2 regions of the Dongia sp. agr-C8 genome follow, and region 1 is predicted to be linked to the other one. Evidence: riboswitches for the same ligand, from Rfam matches in the RefSeq annotation. Region 1 holds a riboswitch; the other holds the start of a gene.

Region 1 (4,405 bases):
GCCCTGCAGCTTGGCCCGCGCGACGCCTTGCTTCTCCGCCGCCGCGATATAGAGCGCGAACAGCCAGGGCGCCGTCGCGTTGATGGTCATCGAGGTGTTCATCTCGCCGAGCGGCAAGCCGTCGAACAGGGTCAGCATGTCGCCGAGATGCGAGACCGGCACGCCGACCTTGCCGACCTCGCCCTTGGCCAGCGCATGGTCGGCGTCGTAGCCGGTCTGGGTCGGCAGGTCGAAGGCGATCGAAAGCCCGGTCTGGCCGCGCGCGAGATTGGTGCGATAGAGCGCGTTCGAGGCCGCGGCCGAGCTGTGCCCGGAATAGGTCCGGAACAGCCAGGGTTGCTCGCGCTTTTCGCCACTCATCGCCTACTCCCAAAACGGCTTCTTATCATTGTGCAGTGCAATATTGCCCCGGCCGGCCGGGCTCCGGCAAGCCCCCTGCTCTGCATCCAAAGTCGCAGCGGCGGCGAAGGAGGATCAGCACAACCCGACGGGGAGGAAGTCATGCTGTTGAGCGATGCCGGCGTGGACGTGGTCCGCGCCGCCTATCATGCCTTCGGCCGCGGCGATATCGCCGCCGTCGTCGATCTGCTGAGCGACGCCGTCGACTGGCGCTTCATCGGCCCGCAGCGCCTCGCCTATACCGGCCGCTTCACCAAGCCGCAGGTCGCCCAGTGGTTCGCCGACGTCGCGGCCGCCGACGACATCCAGGCCTTCGAGCCGCGCGAGTTCATCCCCGGCGGTGCGCATGTCACCGTGCTCGGCTGGGAACGCTGCGCCGCGCGCTCCTCCGGCAAGGTGTTCGAGAGCGAATGGGTGCACGTTTTCACCGTGCAGCACGGCAAGATCACCCGCTTCCTCGGGATCTACGACACCGAAGCCTCGGCCGCGGCGCGGTGATCTCAACTCGCCGTCATTGCCGGGCTCGACCCGGCAATCTGGCGCCGACCTGCACCAGATGCCCGGGACAAGCCCGGGCATGACGACTGAAGTCAAACCGCGCTGAGCGCCTGCTCCAGGTCCTCGATCAAGTCCTGCGCATCCTCGAGGCCGACCGAGACACGGATCAGCCCATCGTCGATGCCCTGCGCGGCGCGCTGCTCGGCGGTGAGGCGTTGGTGGGTCGTGGTCATCGGATGCGTCGCCAGCGATTTAGCGTCGCCGAGATTGTTGGAAATGAGCACCAGGTCGAGCGCGTTCAGGAACTTGAAGGCCGCCGCCTTGCCGCCCTTCAGGCTGAAGCCGACCATGGTGCCGCCGCCGTTCATCTGCTTCTGCGCCAGCGCGCGCTGCGGGAAGCCTTCCAGCGTCGGGTAGAGCACCTGCGAGAGCTTGGGATGGCCGGCGAGCTTGCGCGCGATGGCCTCGGCGCTGGCGGCCTGACGCGTGACCCGCAGCTCCAGCGTCTCCAGGCCCTTCAGCAGCACCCAGGCGTTCATCGGGCTCAGGCTGGGGCCGGTATGACGCAGGAAAGGCTGCAGGATCTCGGTGATGAACTTCTGCGTGCCCAGGATGACGCCACCCAGGGTGCGCCCCTGGCCGTCGATATGCTTGGTCGCGGAATAGACGACGACATCGGCGCCGAGCTTCAAAGGTTGCTGCAGCAGCGGCGTCGCGAAGACGTTATCGACCACCACCGTGGCGCCCGCCGCATGCGCGAGCTGGCTGACTGTCTCGAGATCGACCAGCCGCAGGCTCGGGTTGCTCGGCGTCTCGAGGAACACCGCCTTGGTCGGCTTGCCGAGCGCCTGCTTCCAGGCATCGTTGTCGCGCCCGTCGACGAAGACGCATTCGACGCCCCATTTCGGCAGGATCTCGGCCAGGATGAACTGGCAGGACCCGAACAAGGCGTCCGACGAGACGATGCGATCGCCCGCTTTCACCTGGCAGGCGAGTGCCGCGAAGACCGCGGCCATGCCGCTCGCGGTGCCGCGCGCGGCTTCGGCGCCTTCGAGATCCGCCATCCGTTCCTCGAACATGGCGACGGTCGGATTGCCGAAGCGCGAATAGACGAAGCGCGGCTGCGAATTGTTGAAGGCGGCTTCCGCCTCCTCCGCGCTCTCGTAGATATAGCCGGACGTGAAATAGACCGGCTCGGCGGTTTCCTTGAACCCCGAGCGGGACTGGCCCGCATGCACCAGCCGCGTCGCGCTGCGCCAGTGCGACTTGATCTCGCGTTTGCTCGTCATGGAATCAAAAACCTCCGGACACAAAAACACCCCGACCGGCAAGGTCGAGGTGCAAAATGCGTGTCCCAGACCCTTTTAGCTGCATGTTTAACGTGGCCGCAAGCCGAGCTCAAATCGCCACGAAGCGCTGCGAGTATCCACGCCTGCGCGGGAATGTCAAATCGATCGCCCGTCGGCCAGGCCCGCCACGATTCTGCCGCAATCTCCAGTGGCTTAGCGGCTCTCCTTCACAGCGAAGTGACCGCGGCGGGCTGCTGGGTTCATTAGGCTCGCGCGTTGTATGCAGGGGGACGAACCGCGATTCCGATCACCGTCACGAGGATCGCGGCCTGCGCAGGGCAGGAACCGCCCCCGACAGGAGTGGAGAGAAATCATGTTGCGCTTGAAAGGATCGAAGACGATCGCCGCCGCGCTCGCGGGCGGTCTGGCTTTGATGGCGGCCGGCATCTCGACCGCACAGGCCGACGACGACTGGAACGGCAACGGCTGGAACCACGGCAAGCATTGGAAGAAGCACGGCCACGGCTGGGGCCCGGGTCCGGTGGTGGTGCGCAACGGCTATTATTATGCGCCGCCGCCGCGGGTCTATTACGCGCCGCCGCCGGCGGTGTATTACGAAGCGCCGCCGCGCGTCTACTACGCGCCGCCGCCGCCGGTCTATGTCGTCCCGCAACCGCAGCCGGCGATCAGCCTGCAGTTCCGCCTCTGACGCCGCGCTCTGCGTGAGCGGCAACACGCGCCCCGGCTCCAGCGGTCGGGGCGCTTTTGTTTGTGGCACAGGCTGCCGTGAGCGGATTCACACTGCCGTGAATCCGCACTCTTAAGTGCCTGAAATTCAACTCAGAAAAAACGACTCGGATAATTCGCTCCGAATTTGCAGCACCGGCCGCGAACTTTTGCCGCGTTTGGTCGTTTACTGAGGCGAGATGACCGAAGGGCCTTTCCACTGCGAAATCGCCCTACGGGGGAACCTCTCGCGGGTCATGGAATGTGAGAAGGAGTCTTATCCATGAAGCGCGTTATCGCGAGCGTTCTACTCGTGGCCTTCCTGGCCGGCTGCTCAGGCATGTCGAACCGGGAACAGCGAGCCGTCAGCGGCGGCGCCATCGGCGCAGCGGGCGGCGCAGGTATCGGTCTGCTGACCGGCGCACCGGTTGCCGGCGCGCTGATCGGCGGTGCAGCGGGTGCAGCCACAGGCGCGCTCTGCTGCGGCGACGATTGAGGATCCACCGCGAAGGATGAACGCGAAGCAGTTGAGAATGGAATAATCAAAAGCGCTGCGGTTTCGGACCCCCGACTGGAACCGCAAAAGCGCCCGACGAAGCCCAACTCTGGCCCGGTCTCCCCACCCACGGACCTGGGCTTCGTGGCTGAGGCTTATGCCTCGACTGGCGCCCGGCGAAAGCCGGGCGCTTTTCTTTTGGGTCAAGCCGGAGCCCGAACTGGGCCGGGTCGTCCATGGTGCGGCGCGCACTTTGCGGGCAATATTTAATTTCATCCCTTCGATCGATCGCGCATCATTTGAACATTTATCTCTGCGCTTGAGACAGTTTCGTAAAGATTCGGACTTGACCCTTCTGCAAATGCGAAGGCAGGATGCAACGGATTTCGCACCTGCGAATTAATTTTGAGCGTCTCTGGGCCATGGGAGCAGGCTTCAATGAGTGACAATGCCGTCGTCATTCCGATGACCAAGAAGACCGCGGGCGAAGCGCCGAAAGGTCCCCCGCCGAAGGAGCTCTACGAGCTCGGCGAGATCCCGCCGCTGGGGCACGTGCCTGCGAAGATGTACGCCTGGGCGATCCGTCGCGAGCGCCATGGTCCGCCCGACAAGTCGTTCCAGGTCGAGGTGGTCGAGACGCCGAAGCTCGAGGCTGACGAGGTCCTGGTCATGGTGATGGCCGCCGGCGTCAACTACAACGGCGTCTGGGCGGGCTTGGGCAAGCCGATCTCCCCCTTCGACGTGCACAAGGCCGAGTATCACATCGCCGGATCCGACGCCGCCGGCATCGTCTGGGCCATCGGCTCTCGCGTGAAGCGCTGGAAGGTCGGCGACGAGGTCGTGGTCCATTGCAACCAGGACGACGGCGACGACGAGGAGTGCAACGGCGGCGACCCGATGTTCTCGCCCTCGCAGCGCATCTGGGGCTACGAGACCCCGGACGGATCCTTCGCCCAGTTCTGCCGGGTGCAGGGCCGCCAGCTCATGGAGCGCCCCA
Region 2 (4,405 bases), on a different contig from region 1:
ATCGCATAGGCGCCGGCGACGGCGAGTTCGCCGATGGTGGCGGAATGGATAGCATCGCCAAAATCGATCAGCCCGACGATCCGCTGCCCGACGGCGCCGTCCACCAGCAGGTTGTTGTCATTGGCGTCGCCGTGGATGACCTGCGCGCGCAAGCGTGCCAGCCGCGGCGCTACCTTGGTCTCGAAGCGCTCCAGGAAATGATCGACCAGGGCGCGCTGTTTCGGGTCGATGAGAAAGTCGAGCCGCCCGCGCGAGCGGCCGGCCTGCTTGATGTCCCAATCGAAGTCGCGATGTGCGCCGGGATGGCCGAAGCTCTGCAATGCGCGATCCAGCCGCCCCAGGCACTCGCCGAGACTGTCATGCAGCGCCGCGGTCCGCTGGCTGCTGGAATAGAGCTGGCCGGGCAGCCAACTCACCAGCCGCACGAAATGCTCTGTCCCGCCGCGCATGCCGGTCCGGCCCAGGTCTTCGCCGGACAGGGTCGGCCGCAAGTGCGGCAAGGGGAGACTGGGATCGATGGCCTGAACGTGGCGCAGCAAGGCGGCCTGGAAGGCCAGCGCCTGATGGTCCTCAGCTGCATTCGCGATCTTCAGCACCCAGCCGGTGCCATTCGCCTCGGTCAGCCGAAAGTTCTGGTCGCGCTCGCTGTCGAGCCGGGTGAACTCGCCGGAGAGGCCGTAGAGCGTGTCGGCGATGCCCGCCACTTCGGCGATGGAGAATTGCGGCGGCAGCGTCGTCAGGACCGACATGGAGCACTCTCTATGGGATAGGGGAATCATTGACCCGGCGGCCAATTTGCGGAGGATGGGGGCCGCGACACAACCGCCCTTTTGGCTCCCCATTCCGCCACTTTGACCGGTCCCGCCGCCTGATGCGCCCAATCGATGAAAAGGACCGGCAGATCCTGGACTTGCTGCGGGCGGATGCGCGCCTGCCGCTGAAGACCTTGGCCGCCAAGGTAGGGCTGGCGCGTTCGACCCTGCGGGACCGGTTGTCGAAGCTGGAATCCGACGGCATCATTCGCGGCTACCGCGCCGAGATCGCGGAGAGCGGGCCAGCCGTCTCCGTCTATCTCTTCGTGCGGTTGAAGACCACGCCGGCGCCGAGCTTCATAGCCATGCTCCGCCGGATCGCCGAGGTGCGGTCCTGCACCTCGCTCACCGGAGACATCGATCTGCTGGTCGAGCTCTCGGCCGCCAGCACCGATCGGGTCAACGCGTTGCGCGATCGGATCTCTTCTCATGAGGCAGTGGCCGACCTCACCACCTCGATCGTGCTCAATCGGGATATCTGATCGGGCGGGATATCTGAGGCGGCGCGCTACTTCCCGACCTTCTCGATGTCGAACGGCACCGTCTGGTAGATCTCGTTGATCCAGTTCGAGATGAAGAGATGCCCGTGCGGGCGCCAGCGATTGAGCGGCGTCTGGCTGGGATCGTCGTTCGGGAAGTAGTTGTGCGGCAGCTTGATCGGCACGTTGGCGGCGACGTCGCGCGCATATTCGTCGCCGAGCGAGTTCGCGTCGTATTCCATATGATCGAGCACATAGAGCCGGCGCGTGCCCTTGGTCTGGGCGATGCAGACACCCTTGCTTTCGGAATAGGCCAGCACGTCCACATCCGGGCAGGCCGCGACATCGGCGGTGCGGATCTCGGCCCAGCGCGAGATGGGAATCTGGAACTCGTCGGAGAAGCCGATCATGAAAGGCGAGGAGGTCTTGGTGATCTTCTGGCGATAGACCCCGAATGCCTTCTCCGGCAGCTGATGCTTCGGAATCTTGTGGAAATGGTAGAGCGCTGCCATGCCGGCCCAGCAGACATTGACCGTCGAATGGACGTTGGTCTCTGTCCAATCGAAGATCTGCTGCATCTCCGACCAGTAGGTCACGTCCTCATAGGGGATGTGCTCGATCGGCGTGCCGGTGATGAGCAGGCCGTCGAACTTCCGCTGCTTCACGGCTTCCCAGGGCTGATAGAAGTTCAGCAGATGCTCTTCCGCCGTGTTCTTGGACGTGTGGTTGCCGATCCGGATCAGCGAGAGCTCGACCTGCAGCGGCGTCGCCCCAAGCAGCCGGGCGAACTGCAGCTCGGTCTTGATCTTGTTCGGCATCAGGTTGAGCAGGCCGATCTGCATCGGGCGGATGTCCTGACGCACGGCCACCGTCTCGGTCATGAGACGAACGCCCTCGTTCACGAGGGTCTGGAAGGCGGGGAGCTTGTCTGGAATCTTGATCGGCATCAAAGTTCACCCAAAGAGCGGTCAGTTGACTCGCTTCGGGGTCCGCAGCCTTGGAATTCTCTGATGGGGATTCCGCAGGCGGCCCTTTAGCGAGTTGTTTAACGTGGCTGCAAGCCGGCCGGCCAAATCACCACGGAATGTCTTCCATTTAGCCCAACGGGCGCCAAAGCGCCAGTGACAAAAATCACCCTAAGGCCCTGCGAAAGGTCAGGTTTATGCGCTTTTTCCCCAGTAGGGGATGGACGGCGTCCTTCAAGGCGGCGACCCCGTGGAAGAAAAGGCGGGAAGGACCTCCCCAGACCGCGACATCGCCATGGTTCAACGGGTATTTGGCGGTGGGATCGCCGCGCTGCGGGCCGCCGAACAGGAAGGTGGCCGGCAGGCCGAGCGAGACTGAGACGATCGGCTGGCACATGTCCTGCTCGTCCTGATCTTGGTGCAGGGAGAGCTTGGTGCCGGGTTCGTAGCGGTTGATCAGGCAGGAATCCGGCCGGAAGTCGGGGTAGCCCGCCTCCGCCGCGGCTTCGGTCGCGAGGGCCTGGAAGCAGGCCGGCATCGGCGGCCAGGGCCTGCCGGTCGTGGGGTCGGTCGGGCTGTAGCGATAACCCTTGCGGTCGGTGACCCAGCCGACGGTGCCGCAGGTCGTCATCGCGACCGACATCGTGTATCCGCCGGGCGTCATCATGTGGCGGAACGGCGCTTGGGCAGTCACCGCTTCGATTGCGGCGAGCAGCTCACCCTCGCGCGGCAAGGCGAAACCCCGGAGGAGCACGGCACCCGCCGCCATCGTCTCGCGGGGCTCGGCGAAGAGATCGCGCATCATGCCGCGGCGCTCGCATGCAGCACCGGGCGATAGCCGGCGCGCAAGGCGGCGAGCGTCGAGGGCGGCGTCAGCAGGCCCTCGGCCAGCGGTGCCTCATTGACAGCTTCATAGCCGAAGGGTGTCCAGCGTAGCGGACGACCGTGCAGAACCAGGAAGGCGCTGTCGCCCGCGGCGATCATCGAGCCGTCCGGTAGTCGTTCGATCGCCCCCGGCATCGGGTGGATGCGCTTCTTTCGCAGCTGCAGGCGTTCGCGATGCAGGATGGCGTCCATCTCCGGTGCAGCGAGGATCGGGCCGCCATTGCCTTGGGCCCAAGCGGCGCGGAAGGCCTCGACCCGAGCGCGGCTGCAATAGAAGCAGGGGCGATGGCCGGCGGCGAGCGCGGTGGCCTCATCCAGGAAGAAGAGCTCGGTCCAGCTGCGCTTCGCCATCGGCACGCGGTGGAAGTGTTTGTACTTGAGCTGGCAGACCAGCCAGCATTTCAGGCTCCAGCGCTTCTTCAGCAGGGTGCGCGTCTCCGGGTCATGGATGATTCCCCGGTTGCCGGTGAACATCCCGCGCGCCGGGGTCGCGATGATCTCGCCGAAGGGGGTGACGCGGTTCTGCAGCGGCATGACGATACGGGTTCGGCCGAACTGAAAAGGCGAGCCTAGCCGGAGGGATGCTCTAATATCCATCCGGATCATGCTGATGTGAGCGGCCGATGTTCGCGGTGGTGTTCGAGGTCCAGCCGAGATCCGACAAGTGGGATGACTATCTGGGCCTGGCCCAGCTGCTGAAGCTTGATCTGCAGGCGATCGATGGATTCATCGACGTCACCCGCTATCACAGCCTGGCGCGGCCGGGCTGGCTGCTGTCGCTGTCGATCTGGCGCGATGAGAAGGCGCTGGTGCGTTGGCGTACCCAGGAACGGCACCATGGTGCCCAGGAGCGCGGGCGCTCGGAGATCTTCGGCGATTATCACCTGCGGGTCGGCCAGGTGACGCGCGACTCGCGCGAGGCGGATCTGCCGGAGCAGCGGCTCGACGAAACCGCGGTGGGAGCCGGTACGACCGTCACCCTGGTCAGCGGCCAGCGGCCGGCGGATTGGGTGAAGCAGAATGGCGCGGAGGCGGTTGCCGCGGTTCTCGGGTTGAAGAAGGATGCCGCAGGCTTGGTCGCCTGGGATGTGTTTGACGCGGTGCTGGCGCCGGGCGACGTGATCCTGCTGTTGAGCTGGCGCGACCAAGCCTCGGCTGAGGGGTTCGAAGCGACGCTTGCAGCCACCGATGCGACGCGGCTGCGGCGGGTGCGGGTCGTGCGCGACTACGGGATGTTCGATCGGCGGGAGGCGCCGCAATACTA

Evidence for each region. Region 1 has a riboswitch for S-adenosylmethionine ahead of metZ (O-succinylhomoserine sulfhydrylase). Riboswitches for the same ligand answer to the same signal wherever they lie in the genome.
Region 2: it holds a riboswitch for S-adenosylmethionine, as region 1 does, so the genes downstream of both, ACYQ4T_RS23160 (homoserine O-succinyltransferase) here and metZ (O-succinylhomoserine sulfhydrylase) in region 1, are expected to answer to the same signal.

The regions. Positions count from the first base shown of each region.
Region 1 covers NZ_BAAGHZ010000001.1:1,432,996-1,437,400, reverse strand. The annotation lists gene ACYQ4T_RS06615 (methylmalonyl-CoA mutase family protein) at 1-360, opposite strand, end outside; gene ACYQ4T_RS06610 (nuclear transport factor 2 family protein) at 502-897, shown strand; gene metZ (O-succinylhomoserine sulfhydrylase) at 990-2,186, opposite strand; SAM riboswitch at 2,241-2,317, opposite strand; gene ACYQ4T_RS06600 (hypothetical protein) at 2,560-2,895, shown strand; gene ACYQ4T_RS06595 (YMGG-like glycine zipper-containing protein) at 3,196-3,408, shown strand; gene ccrA (crotonyl-CoA carboxylase/reductase) at 3,874-4,405, shown strand, end outside.
Region 2 covers NZ_BAAGHZ010000004.1:613,911-618,315, reverse strand. The annotation lists gene ACYQ4T_RS23170 (aminotransferase class III-fold pyridoxal phosphate-dependent enzyme) at 1-749, opposite strand, end outside; gene ACYQ4T_RS23165 (Lrp/AsnC family transcriptional regulator) at 872-1,294, shown strand; gene ACYQ4T_RS23160 (homoserine O-succinyltransferase) at 1,321-2,238, opposite strand; SAM riboswitch at 2,305-2,382, opposite strand; gene alkB (DNA oxidative demethylase AlkB) at 2,423-3,061, opposite strand; gene ACYQ4T_RS23150 (hypothetical protein) at 3,058-3,675, opposite strand; gene ACYQ4T_RS23145 (antibiotic biosynthesis monooxygenase family protein) at 3,765-4,405, shown strand, end outside.